3 regions of the Kitasatospora sp. MBT66 genome follow, and region 1 is predicted to be linked to each of the others. Evidence: riboswitches for the same ligand, from Rfam matches in the RefSeq annotation. Region 1 holds a riboswitch; each other region holds the start of a gene.
The links. A riboswitch is a leader RNA that binds a small molecule or an ion and turns the genes downstream of it on or off. The one in region 1 is predicted to bind FMN.

Region 1 (4,374 bases):
CGGCCGAGCCGCACAGCATGTCGAGCAGGGTGGTAGCCGTCCCGGCGGCCAGCTCGGTGCCGGGCCGTACCGAGAGCCGGTACGAGTCGACCCCGGGCAGCGCCCGGACGGCGGCCTGGCCGTCGACCCGGGTCAGTCGGCCGCCCCCGGTGGGACCGGGGGTGTAGTACTGGAAGTGCACCCGCTCCGGGCGGGCCGGATTCGGCCCGACCTCGCGGCCGAGCGCCAACTCGCCTGCCAGCGCGACGAGATCGAGCCCGAGGGAGCGTGCGGCCAGATCGGTCTGGTCGCCGCCGAGGCGGCCGTTGACCTCGATCAGCCGGGGCCCGGCGGCCGTCAGCTTGATCTCGGTGTGCACCAGACCGTGGGTGACCCCGAGCGCCCGGAGCGCCCGGTCGGCCAGTTCGACCACCTCGGCCTCCGGCCCGGGGGCCAGCTGCGAGGGCCAGAACTGCCCCGACTCCCGGAACGGCGGTGCCAGCGGCAGCTTGCCGGTGACGGCGAAGTGGCGGATCCCGCCGGGGGTGACGGCGCTCTCCACCGACACGTAGTCCCCGAACGGCGCGCAGTCCGCCCCCTGCAGGAACTCCTCGACCACCAGGGCCGGTTCGGCGCGCAGGAACTCCTCGACCACGGCGGCGCCGTGCTCCGGATCCGTCACCAGGACGGTGTTCCGGCTGCCCTCCCCGCGGACCGGCTTGACCACGGCGGGCAGGCCCACCTCGGTCAGCGCGGTGCGCCAGCCGTCGGCGTCGGTGAGCAGCGCGCTGCGCACACCGTCCACCCCGGCCTCCCGGAGCCGCCGGCGCTGCGCCGCCTTGTCGGTCAACACCCTTACGGTTTCGGGGGTGTTGAACGGCAGGCCGAGCAGTCCGGCGAGCCGGGCGGTGTCGGCGAGCATCCGTTCGCTGAACGTCAGGATGCCTGCGGCTCCGTACTCGCGCAGCCGGGCGACGACCGCCCCGTCCCCCTCGGCCAGTGTGACGACGCCGGCGCAGTTCTCCTCGAACAGCGGGGCGACCTGCCGGGCGTGCTCGGAGTCGGCCAGCGCGACCAGTACCGGAGCCGTGCGCCCCAGGGCGATCACCTCGCGCGGCGAGGCCGAGCCCTGGTCGTAGACGACGACGATGGCCATCGCTCAGGCGCGATCGAAGAGTCGTGGGTCCTCGACGGCCTCGGCGAGCTGCCGGAGGGTGCTGCGGCGCAGCACCGCCGACCGGGGCATGTCCAGACCGGATTCAATGGCCCGGGTGGAAATCGCGAGGGCCAGCAGGGAATCCCCGCCGAGATCGAAGAAATCGGCGTCCAGGTCGCCGACCGGCGTACCGAGGACTTCTTCCCAAATACTTCTGAGTTTTTCTGTGGTGCTGGTGTCGGACATACCAGGCCTCTCCCCGTCGGCGTGCATCCGTGAATCGATTATTGGAGCAGGATTGCGGAACTGTCAATTCCGGGAGAACAGCGGGTTAACCGGAGTCGGTGCCGGAATTCCTGCGGGCAGGGCGAATCACGGCACCGCCCCGGAAATGGAATTCCCGGCGGAACCGCCCCCCTGCGGCCGGTCTCCCGGCAGGATCAGCCGGCGACCGCCACGACGGCCGTCCGCGCCGCTCCGACCTCGACCGCACCACCGGCGGTGCGCAGGTGCTCGATCAGGTCGGCGATGGAGATCAGCGCCAGGCCGTGCCGGCGGGCGAACTCCCGCAGCTCCGGCAGCCGGGCCATCGCGCCGTCCGCCATCGCGATCTCGCAGATGGCCGCCGCCGGACGCAGACCGGCCAGCCGGCACAGGTCCACCCCGGCCTCGGTGTGTCCGGCACGCGCCGGCACACCGCCGTCGACGGCCCGCAGCGGGAAGACGTGGCCCGGGCGCACCAGCTCGGCCGGGCGGGTGCCCGGCTCGGCCAGCAGGCGCAGGGTCAGGGCCCGGTCTGCCGCCGAGATGCCGGTGCTGATGCCGGCCGCGGCGTCGACCGAGACGGTGAACGCGGTGCGGTGGTGCTCCGTGTTGTCGCGGACCATCTGGTCCAGCTCCAGCCGGTCGAGGTCCGCGCCGGTCATCGGGGCGCAGAGCAGCCCGCGGCATTCGGTCATGGCGAAGGCGACCAGTTCGGTGGTGGCGAGCTCGGCGGCGAAGACGAGGTCGCCCTCGTTCTCGCGGCTCTCGTCGTCGACGACGACGACCGCCCGGCCGGCCGCGATCTGCGCGACCGCGTACTCGACGGAGTCGAACGGCTGCTCGGTGTCGCCGACCGCGTACGAGGTCGCGTCGGCGGTGGTCGTGCCCGTGGTGGTGGTGCCCGTGGTGCGGCCCATCGGAACTCTCCTCGCGCTCGGGGCGCGGACTTCCGGGGCTGATGGAGATGGGCGTGCAGGGGCGGTCGTCGACCGCATTCCGGCGGAAAGCGGCCCGCGACCGACCGGCCGACGGGAATCCCCCCGGCCATCGGTAAAACCTGCCCGCCGCGCACTGCCTCCCTTCCGGACTTTAACCGTCGGTCCAGGAATTTCACCTGGTCAACCGGCCGCTGGCGGCGGACGGGTCGCGGACTGTGACCGCCGGTTCGGAATTTCACCGACCCCGGAGTGCGCAAACGTCTTGAACAACGCTCGTCAACCTCGCACACTTGCCGCGATCTTGACAAGGCGTCGGTGAACCGGCGGCGCCGTGGGCTGCATCACACCGCCGATCGGGGGTTCCCGACCCCGCCGTTCGGCGGGCATTGCCAATGCGCCGGGGGCGTGCCTAAGATCCGGACCGCCGATGCCTACCCACGAGTAGCGACCCCCGTTCGACCTGCGTCGAACCACTGGGGAAGGGGTCCGAGGGGCAGGCGCACGGCACTCCGGCGGGGGCCGGAGTCTCGCCGCCCGCGTTCCGGGGGCGGCACTGCGAAACGGGGGCAAGACGTTCATGCACGATCCTTCGAGCGGTCCGAGGCGCTTTGCCGTGCCCGCCGCGCCCACCGCGTCAGCCACGTCAGCCGTGTCCACCGCGTCCACCGCGTCCACCGCGTCCGTCGGTGACGCGTCCGGCCGGGGCGCGGCCGGGCCGGCGACCGGCCTCGGCACAGCCCTGCCCGCAGCCGGCGACGAGCTGCTGACGCCGAGTCAGATCGTGCTGCGCCGGGAGATCCTGGACGGGCGGGTCTGGCTGAGCTACCCCGTCCGGGTCGTCGCCCACGAACCCGACCTGCTCGCCGTGTACCTGGCCCACGACACCCGACTCGCCTTCGGGGAGGGCGAGTTCAGCTGGGGCCCGCACGGCTGGAGCACCGTCGCCGACCGCTGGCGCAGCCCCGGCGTCCTGCAGCTGCAGCGCCCCGGCGAGGCCCACGCCGTCTGGGCCTTCCGCGACCCGGAGACCGACGAACTCTCCGGCTGGTACGTCAACTTCCAGGACCCGTACCGGATCACCGCCGAGGGCGTCGACACCCTCGACCACGAACTCGACCTCTGGATCCCGGCCGACGGCGGCCCGTACCGCTGGAAGGACGTCGAGGCCTTCGAGGAGCGCGCCCGCACCGGCGGCTTCACCCCCGCACAGGCCGCCGCCGTCCGCGCCGAGGCCGCCGGGCTCGCCGCCCGGATCGACCGCGGCGACACCTGGTGGACCGAGCGGTGGACGCACTGGCGACCCGCCGCCCGGTGGACCGCTCCCCCTCCCCCGGCCTGAGCCGACCCCCCGCCGTCCGACGGTCCACCCGACCGCCCGGGCCCGTCGGGGCACCACCCGTGCCCCGGCAGCGCGACAGCGCGGCGCCACCGCACCGCGGCACCCCGATGCCGCGCCGGCGCGCACGCGGCAGTCCGCACCGCAGCAGCCCACACCGCTGCATCAGCACCACAGCACCGCAGCACCACAGCACCGCGAAAGGAACGACCGATGCGCATAGCCCTGGTGACCTCCCCCGGCTCCGTCGAGATCCGCGAGACCCCGCGCCCCGAGATCGGCGAGGACGACGTACTCGTCCGGATCGCCGCCTGCGGGCTGTGCACCATGGAGGCCAAGCTCTACACCGGCGCCATGCCCGTCTACCCCGTGGCCGCCGGACACGAGGTCTCCGGCCGCGTCGAGCAGGTCGGCGCGCGCGCCGCCGCACTGGAGGACGCCCCCGCCGTCGGCGACCTGGTCACCGTGGACCTGCTCACCCGCTGCGGCACCTGCCGCCACTGCCGCTCCGGCAACAGCGCCATCTGCGCGGCGCCGCAGGGCAGTCTGCTGCCGGACGGCAGCATCAGCATGGGCGCCGGACTCGCCGAGTACGTCCGGGTGCCGGCCGCCCACGCCTGGCCGGTCGGCGACGCCGACCCGCTGCACGCCGCCATGGGCGAGCCGCTGGCCTGCGTGGTGCACTCGTTCCGGCGCGGCTC
Region 2 (4,374 bases), 310 kb from region 1:
GGTTGCGGGTTGCGGATCAGTACGGGGGTGCGGGTGCGGGTCGGTGCAGGGGGCGGTGCGGCCGGGTCAGCCGTCGAGGCCGGGCAGGTCGTGGCCCATCCGGTCGCGCTTGGTCCGCAGGTAGCGCGCGTTGTGCTCGCCGGCCGGGATCTCCACCGGCTCGCGGCCCTTGACCTTGAGCCCGTGCTCGGTGAGCGCGGTGAGCTTGTCCGGGTTGTTGGTCAGCAGCGTCAGCGAGCGGACGCCGAGGTCGCCGAGCATCTGGGCGCCGATGCTGTAGTCCCGGGCGTCCGCGGGCAGGCCCAGGTCGAGGTTGGCGTCGACGGTGTCCCGGCCGCGCTCCTGGAGCTCGTAGGCGCGCAGCTTGTGCGCCAGGCCGATGCCCCGGCCCTCGTGGCCGCGCAGGTAGAGCACCACGCCGCGGCCGGCCTCGGCGACCCGGCGCAGCGAGGCCTGCAGCTGGGGGCCGCAGTCGCAGCGCAGCGAGCCGAGCACGTCGCCGGTCAGGCACTCGGAGTGGACCCGGACCAGGACGTCCTCGCCGTCGGGGAGCCGGCCGTCCTCGGCGAGTCCGCCGGCGACCAGCGCGATGTGCTCGACGCCGTCGAGGGTGCCCCGGTAGCCGACGGCGGTGAACTCGCCGAACGCGGTCGGCAGGGAGGTGACGGCGGCCCGGTCGACGTGCAGCTCGGTGCGGCGGCGGTAGGCGATGAGGTCCTCGATCGAGATGATCGCCAGGTTGTGCTCGCGGGCGAAGGCCACCAGTTCGGGCAGCCGGGCCATGGTGCCGTCGTCGTTGACCACCTCGGCGATCGCGCCAGCCGGCGGCAGGCCGGCCAGCCGGGCCAGGTCGACCGCGGCCTCGGTGTGGCCGGGGCGGACCAGCACGCCGCCCTCGACGGCGCGCAGCGGGAAGACGTGCCCCGGCCGGGCGAGGTCGGCGGGGCCGGTGCCGGGCGAGGCGAGCAGGCGCACGGTGCGGGCCCGGTCGGCGGCCGAGATGCCGGTGTCGACGCCGTCCCTGGCGTCCACCGAGACGGCGTAGGCGGTGCCCTTGCGGTCCTCGTTGACCTGGGTCATCGGCGGGAGCTTGAGGCGGTCCAGTTCGGCGCCGGTCATCGGGGCGCAGATCACGCCGGAGCTGTAGCGGACGGTGAAGGCCATCAGCTCGGGGGTGGCGGCGGAGGCGGCGAAGACGATGTCGCCCTCGTTCTCGCGGTCCTCGTCGTCGACGACGATCACGGCGCGGCCGAGCGCGATGTCGGCGACGGCCCGCTCGACCGGGTCGAGGACGAACTCGGCGGCGCTGTCCCCGGCCGGGGTCGCGGTGGGGTGCTCTGCCGGACGCGTGGTGGGGTTCTCGGTCATGCGGAGGCTCCCTGGAGGGCGGGGTCGGTCACGGGGTGTGCGGTGCGGCCGCGGAGCCACCAGGCGCGCAGGCCGAGCAGGACCAGGACGAAGTACACGGAGTAGGTGAAGCCGGAGAAGACCAGCCCGTTGTTGAAGGCGAGCGGCACGCCGACCAGGTCGACGGCGATCCAGGCGAACCAGAACTCGACCCAGCCGCGGGCCTGGGCGACCATCGCGGCCAGGGTGCCGACGAAGATGTAGGCGTCCGGCCAGGCGTCCCAGGACAGTTGCGGGACGGCGGTGAAGAGCGTGCCGACCGCCAGGGTGCCGAGCGCGGTGCCGCCGATCAGCGCGGCGCGCTCACGGCCGGTGGCGAAGCGCACGGCGACGTCGCCGTCGCCCCGCCTGCCGCGCTGCCACCGGGTCCAGCCCCACACGGCGGCCGTGATCACGACTATCTGCTTGCCGACGCCGCCGCTGAGGTGGGCGCTCCAGTAGGCGCCGACCAGGACCAGGCCGGAGAGCAACTGGACCGGCCAGGTCAGCCGGGAGCGCTGCCAGCCGAGGGCGAGCGCGGCGAGGCCGAACAGGTTGCCGATGATGTCGGAGCGGTAGACGTCCTGGCCGAGCAGGTGGACGGTGCCGTTGAGCCAGTTCACCGTTCCTCCCCCGGGGTGGTGTCGGTCGCGTCCGGCACGTTCGCCCCGGGCAGCGGCGGGAGGGTGCGGGCCTCCAGCAGCCGCTCCACGTACTTGGCGAGGACGTCGACCTCCAGGTTGACGCTGTCGCCGACGGCCCTGGTGCCGAGGGTGGTCAGCGCGAGGGTGGCCGGGATGAGGCTGACGGTGAAGCTGTCGCGGGCGGCCTCGACCACGGTGAGGCTGACGCCGTCGACGGTGATCGAGCCCTTCTCGACCAGGTAGCGCGAGACGGAGTCGGGCAGCGAGAACCGCAGCACCTCCCAGCGGAGTTCGCCGGCCGCGTCGCGCTCCCCCGGTTCGCGGCCCAACAGCCGCCCGGTGGCGTCGACATGACCCTGCACCAGATGTCCGCCGAGCCGGGCGCCGAGCGCCATGGCGCGCTCCAGGTTGACCCGTCCGCCGGGCTTCAACTCGCCCAGGCTGGAACGGTGCAGTGTCTCGGCCATCACGTCGGCGCTGAACTCGCCGGTGCCCGCCGCGAGTTCCTCGGGGCTGTCGACGACGGTCAGGCAGACGCCGTTGACCGCGATGGAGTCCCCGTGCCGCGCGCCCTCGCAGACCACCGGGCCGCGCAGACGGATTCGCGAGGAGTCGCCGATCTCCTCGATCGACACGACCTCGCCGAGCTCTTCGATGATGCCGGTGAACACCCGGGTTCTCCTCGCGCTTGGGGCGCGGACTCCGGGGTGCGGCACGGGAGAAGGACGCGGACAGGCGCGGGCAAGGGGTACACGGGCGCCGGACGGCAACGGGACCCGTCACCGGGCTGCCGCCGAACCGGGCGCCGGAACGAGGGGGGACCCCGTCCGTCGCCGCACACCGCCTCCCGAGGTCCACCGGGGGACCACGGGCCCTGCTCACTCGTCCGCCGCGCACACCTCCCATCCGGACTTTAACCGTCGGTCCAGGAATTTCACCTGGTCAACCGGCCGCTGGCTGCGGACGGGTCGCGGACTGTAACCGCCGGTTCGGATTTTCACCGACCCCGGAGTGCGCTGAACGTCACTGCTGATTCTGCCGTCATTCTGCCATGATCCGCGCGGAGCCAGGGAGAGGTGTCCACTGTGGCCTCTTTCACTCGGCGCCGGGGAATGGACGACGCGGGTCGCCGGAGGGGGTTCGCCGCCCGCGCGGGGCCTCCGGCGGCGCGCCCGCGCGGGGCGTCCGGTGGCGGTCCGGGGTGCGGCGGGCGCAGGCTGGTGGTACCGGGGCGGCGGCACGCGCCGTCGCGGGCGACCGCAGGAGGTGCGGGAGCTATGGCCAAGTTCATGGACGTCCACCACGGGATGGCCGGCATCACCGAGGAAGAGTTGCGGATGGCGCACCAGGCCGACCTGGCGATCCAGGCCGACGAGGGCGTGACCTTCGAGCAGGCCTGGGCCGATCCGGAGTCGGGCCACGTCTACTGCCTGTCCGAGGCTCCGTCGAAGGAGGCCGTGCAGCGGATCCACGAGCGCACCGGGCATCCGGCGGCCGAGGTGCACCCGGTTCCGCTGATCGTCTGAGCACGACCCGGCGGCGGGCCCCGGCGGATCAGGGCACGGGGACCGGCGTGAAGTGGGTGACCTCCGGCGGGTGGGCCAGGTACCGCAGTTCGCCCTCCGACCAGACCGGTCGGATCCGCCACATCGGCCCCGCGTAGCCGAGCAGCGCCGCCTCGTCGCGCCAGCGGCTGACCACGAGCACCCGGTGCCCGCCCTCGGTGACGGAGCGCAACAGCTCGCCGCCGAGGCAGCCCTCGGTGCGCCCGAGTTGTGGGAGCACCTTGCTGGTCAGCACCTCGCAGAACTCCTCGATGTGCCCGGCCATGACCTGCCCGGCCCAGATTCTGATGATCACGGCGACCACCTGCCCCGAAAGCGTCCTGGCCCCATTATCGACGCGAAAGCGCTGGTGGCGAGGGGTTCGGGCAGGATTTCCCGACGGTGACGGGCCGCGTCGGCACGGGCTCGGTTACGTTGATCGGTATGACCAGCACACCGGAATCCGTTGTTCCGTCAACACCCGGGCCGGACCGGCCCTCCGGCCTGTTCGAGGCGCTCGCCGCCACCTCCGTGCGTGACGCGGCCGGGCTGCGGGAGGTCTACGAGCAGCCCGGGGACCACGCGCGCCGCAAGCAGGTGGACCGCATCCACGAGGTCGCCCGGCAGCTGATCGCCTGCTCCTCGCTGGTCCTCCTGGCCAGCACGGACGCCGAGGGACGCTGCGACGTGTCGCCGCGCGGCGGACCGGCCGGACTCGTGTCCGTGCTGGACGAGTTCACCCTGGCGATCCCGGACGCGACCGGCAACAAGCGGCTGGACACCCTCCACAACATCGTCGG
Region 3 (4,374 bases), on a different contig from region 1:
CCTGGCTCCGCAGCAACGACAACGCCGAGTCCATCGTCAGCGGACTGGCGGGCACCGCCCGGGTCATCACCGCCGCGGCGGCCATCATGGTCGCCGTGTTCGCGGCCTTCGTCCCGTCCCCCGACCTGCCGATCAAGGTCATCGGCGTCGGCATGGCCTCGGCCATCCTGATCGACGCCACGCTGGTCCGACTGCTGCTGGTACCGGCCGTGATGCACCTGCTCGGCCGCGGCAACTGGTGGCTGCCCACCTGGCTGGACCGCCGCCTCCCCCACCTCCACGTCGAAGGCCACACGGAGCACTACCTGCCGAAGCCCACCCCCGAGGCACCCCGCCCCGTGGCGGCGGTCCGGTAGCGGCAGCGGCGGACCGCGGGGCCGTGGGGCGCCCGCGGTCCGCCGTCACGAGACCGACGAGCATTGACTCCCGCCCTTGGTGGACGGGAGCGAACAACGAGTGGGGCCTGTCCGGGGTACAACCTCGGTTCACACCCACTCAGGATCCACCGCACGCCACCCACAGCATCGCCTCGCGGCAGCAGTTGCCTCTTCTGCTGCTTACCGGGCACAGACCCTGGTTGCGAGACCAGGATCGACCACCGCAATCCGCACAGGGCCGAGGTGTCCTGGACCGGGTTCCTGCGTTCCCTCCCCTCCCGAGCGCAGCCCGACCGGCAGCCGGCTGGTCATCGGCAATCACCGCACGAGTCCGGTCAGGGCGATCCGCAGGATTGTGCTCGGCACTGTCTCTTCGCCGTGGACGAAGGCCACGTCCCGGCTCGGTCAGCCGTCGGAGAGGCAGCTGCGGAGCTGAACTCACTCAGATCAGTTCTCTTCCGTCCCCGCCATCCCGCTCACCTCGGCGATGCCCTCCACCGTCGCACGGTCGCCCGCCCGCTCGCCTTCCACAGCGTCGAACCTGTCACGCAGTCGGCGCAGGCGGGTCGGGTCGGAGGCGACCTCCGGCGGTACGAGCGACATGGCCCCCTTGACCCACTCACCGTCACCGAGGTCGGCCACCACGTGGTCGGCGCGGTCCTCGTGCCCAGGTGCCATGGCACCGAGCAGGCCGAGGAGAACGAGCAGTTCGTGCTGCACGGCAGGTGTGAACAGCTCCCGCTCCTCGTCGTCCAGCTTCACCTCGATCCGGCCTCCGCCGAGCTCGGCATAGCCGTACAGAAGGTCCCTCAGAAGCTTGAACTGCGGCTCGGGCATCAGGAGCTGGAGCGACTCTAGGTAGAGCCTCAGTCGCAGCGCCGCCAACTCCGATGGGTTCGCATCGCCGTCCTCGTGCCTGCCGTCCGCCACCCGAACCCTCCCTGACGTGTCAGCCGACCGGCGTCACCGCCGCCACCGGCCCCCCGATGGTACGGGGGCCCTCGGTCCGTCGAACAGGCCGGCCATGACGGGCAGATCTTTAGCGGCAGTCACGACTCTCACGAACTCTACTGTGCTGCAGCTAAGTTACCGGCTCGGTGACGCATCCCGCGCCCGGCAGGCGGCGATCATGTCGCGGTACCAGGCGTACTGGGCCTGCGAACTGCTGACGGTGACCCAGTGTTTTCCTTGCGCACAAGCGTCCGTTTTCATCCCTCAGCCTTCATGGGCGCTCATCTGGCGTGGTCCAACGTGGTCCCAGGGCCGGTGCTTCGCGCCCACGTGGCACGGGGTCACGGAACGCATGCGGACAATCCGCGACACCGCCCTCGCCCGCGACGGCGAGGGCGTTGTCGCGGACGACCTGCGTTGCTGGAGGTGTTCGTCTCGGTGCGGGTCGCCCTCGGGAGAGCAAGCGGGAAGTCGATGTGACGGACCGTCCCCCAGCCACCGACTTGTTGCCTCCTTCGGGGCACACATCCACAACCCGGGGCACACGTGTCATGATCGGTCTGAGTGTTCGCGCGCTCCGGGGTCGGTGCAATTCCGAACCGGCGGTCAAAGTCCGCGACCCAGCCGAAGCCATCGGCTGGTTGACCTGGTGAAACTCCAGGACCGACGGTGAAAGTCCGGATGGAAGGCAGTGCGCGGCGACACCGTGTCCGGCCGGTAGTGGGCTTGCCGCCCCACCGTGCGGACCTGGTGCTCGCTTTCCCCGGAACGGCGTCTGTGCACGGGGGCGAGCTGCCGTTCGCCGTCCCTCCCCGCGCACTCGGCGCCGTCCATTGTGGAGGGCCGTGCGCGCAAGCATGTGTCTTTCCGGATGGCCGCGTTCTCTCGCAGACCAGTGAACCCTCCGGACCTCCCGGTCCAGGGTTTCCCGACCTCAGGAGAGAGCAGATGGCAACCACGCGTTTCCCACGAGCCGACCGCCTGCAGCAGGTTGAGCAAGCGATCGAGGCCTTCCGCCGTGGCGCTTTCGTGATCGTCTTCGACGACGAGTCCCGCGAGAACGAAGGCGACCTCATGGTGGCTGCCGAGTACACCCACGAGACCGCGCTGCGGTACATGCTCGACCACACCTCCGGCGTGGTCTGCGCGGCCGTGCCGGTCGAGCGGTGCGAGGAACTCGACCTGCCGCAGATGGCGGCGGAGAACTCCGGTCTGCACGGCACGGCCTTCACCGTCTCGGTGGACCTGATCGCCGGTGGAACCACCGGCATCCCGGTCGAGGAGCGGGCGCGCACCGTGCAGGCGCTGGCCGACCCGGCCGTCGCGCCGGGCGACTTCGCCCGGCCGGGCCACGTCTTCCCGGTGCGCGCCGCTCGCGGCGGCGTGCTGGAGCGCGACGGCCACACCGAGGCCGGGGTGGACCTGTCCCGCCTGGCGGGGCTCTCCGGTGTGACCGCCATGTGCGAGGTCGTCCGGCCGGACTGGCGCATGGCCCGCCTCCACGACCTGCAGCAACTCGCCGCGCGCGACGGGCTGGTGCTGATCTCGGTGGGCGACCTGGTGGCCTACCGGCTGGCCACCGAGCCCCCTGTCTGAGCGTCCCGACGTTCCTCGATCCGATCGAGGACGGAGGACGATCCCCGTGCGCAGTTCCCACCGGTCCGTCCGGCTCCGGCGGTACATCACGGCCGGCCGGGTCGGATCTCACGGGTTCTGCTGCCCGCGGTCGGGTACGGCGTGCGCCGGGGGGCGTTCGGCCAGTCGCTCCAGGAGTTCCCGCACGTCCGGGTGGCCGGCGTGGGGGGCCAGGTAGCGGCGGAAGCGGTTGGCGAGTCCGGGCAGGAAACCGCCGGTACGGTCGATGGCGCGGCGGATCGTGGCTGCGGCCTCGTCGATCCGTCCGGCGTCCAGCTGGGCCTCGACGGCCGGGCACAGTTGGACGGGGTCGTAGGGGCTCGGGGACCGGTCCGGGGCCGCTCGGTCGCCGAGCAGGGCACTGAAGCAGGACAGTGCGCGGGTGGGCTGCCCCAGACGCAGCCAGGTGTGGCCGCGGGAGAAGTCGAGGTAGTCCTCGTTGATGTTGCCGCTGGTGGGATCGGCTTCCGGGTCCCACTGCGGTGAGGCCGCGGCGAGGGCGTGTTCGGCGCGGTCCAGGGCGCGCAGGCCGGCGGTGCGTTGGGCGAGCCGGGCGGAGAGGACGGACTGACGGGCGTGCAGCTTGACGGCCAGACGTGGCGTGGGGCGGGGGACGATCGCGCGGGCGGCCCGGAGCAGGGAGAGCGCGTCGCGGGGGTCGCCGCGGCGCAGGTGGCGGTAGCAGAGCTGGGTGAGGTAGGCGACGGTGTGATGCGGTGCTCCGGCGGCAGAGGCCGCACGGATCGCCGCGAGGTTGTAGCGCTCGGTCCAGGCTTCGTCTCCCGCGACGTGACTGGTCCAAGTGCACAGGGTGGCGGTGCGGGCGCACAGCAGGAGCAGTCGGGTGCCGGTGGCGCGGTCGTATCCGTGGCTGGTCAGCAGATCGGTGATCAGCCGGTACTCGGTGCGGGCGGCGAGGTAGAGGGCGTGCTGGGGGACGGGGCTGCCGGTTTCGAGTCGTTCGAGGGCGAGAATGCGCTGCTCGGCCCAGACGAGTGCTTCGGGGGCGATGCGGGGACCGCCGCGTTCGGGCGGGCGGGCTCCACCTGCGAGGGCTGCGAGGACGCCGCGGATCTGGGCGGTGAGGCAGGAGCCGGTGGCGATCAGCGCGGCGCCGGGCTCTCCCGCCGCGGCCGCGGTGAGCCGGGAGACGGCGACGGCGCCCTGCGGGGACCACGGCTGCTGGAGGAGGTCGTGGTCCCCGGTGGCGGCCATGAGCCATTGCGGCCATCCCAGACGCAGCACGATGCCCTCGTCCACCTGGTGGATACGGGCGATGGCGAGCTGGGCAGTGAACTCGGGGGCGATCCGCCCGGATTCCCATCGGGACACCTTCTCCCGCCGCGCGGCCATCTGTCCGTGCCCGAGCTCCGCGTGGGTCCTGGCGATCAGCCGGGCGTAGGCGGCCTGC

Region 2: it holds a riboswitch for FMN, as region 1 does, so the genes downstream of both, BI06_RS29515 (riboflavin synthase) here and ribB (3,4-dihydroxy-2-butanone-4-phosphate synthase) in region 1, are expected to answer to the same signal.
Region 3: it holds a riboswitch for FMN, as region 1 does, so the genes downstream of both, ribB (3,4-dihydroxy-2-butanone-4-phosphate synthase) here and ribB (3,4-dihydroxy-2-butanone-4-phosphate synthase) in region 1, are expected to answer to the same signal.

Annotation. Positions count from the first base shown of each region.
Region 1 covers NZ_JAIY01000010.1:1,419,250-1,423,623, forward strand. The annotation lists gene BI06_RS30725 (acetyl-CoA carboxylase biotin carboxylase subunit family protein) at 1-1,135, opposite strand, end outside; gene BI06_RS30730 (acyl carrier protein) at 1,139-1,381, opposite strand; partial or broken gene ribB (3,4-dihydroxy-2-butanone-4-phosphate synthase) at 1,621-2,316, opposite strand; FMN riboswitch at 2,464-2,594, opposite strand; gene BI06_RS30740 (DUF402 domain-containing protein) at 2,987-3,676, shown strand; gene BI06_RS30745 (zinc-binding dehydrogenase) at 3,887-4,374, shown strand, end outside.
Region 2 covers NZ_JAIY01000010.1:1,110,361-1,114,734, forward strand. The annotation lists gene BI06_RS29505 (bifunctional 3,4-dihydroxy-2-butanone-4-phosphate synthase/GTP cyclohydrolase II) at 67-1,368, opposite strand; gene BI06_RS29510 (nicotinamide mononucleotide transporter family protein) at 1,365-2,009, opposite strand; gene BI06_RS29515 (riboflavin synthase) at 2,006-2,701, opposite strand; FMN riboswitch at 2,921-3,048, opposite strand; gene BI06_RS29520 (SCO4226 family nickel-binding protein) at 3,308-3,556, shown strand; gene BI06_RS29525 (antibiotic biosynthesis monooxygenase) at 3,585-3,890, opposite strand; gene BI06_RS29530 (MSMEG_1061 family FMN-dependent PPOX-type flavoprotein) at 4,019-4,374, shown strand, end outside.
Region 3 covers NZ_JAIY01000014.1:104,049-108,422, reverse strand. The annotation lists gene BI06_RS34980 (MMPL family transporter) at 1-356, shown strand, start outside; gene BI06_RS34975 (hypothetical protein) at 825-1,307, opposite strand; FMN riboswitch at 1,897-2,027, shown strand; gene ribB (3,4-dihydroxy-2-butanone-4-phosphate synthase) at 2,277-2,924, shown strand; gene BI06_RS34965 (hypothetical protein) at 3,033-4,374, opposite strand, start outside.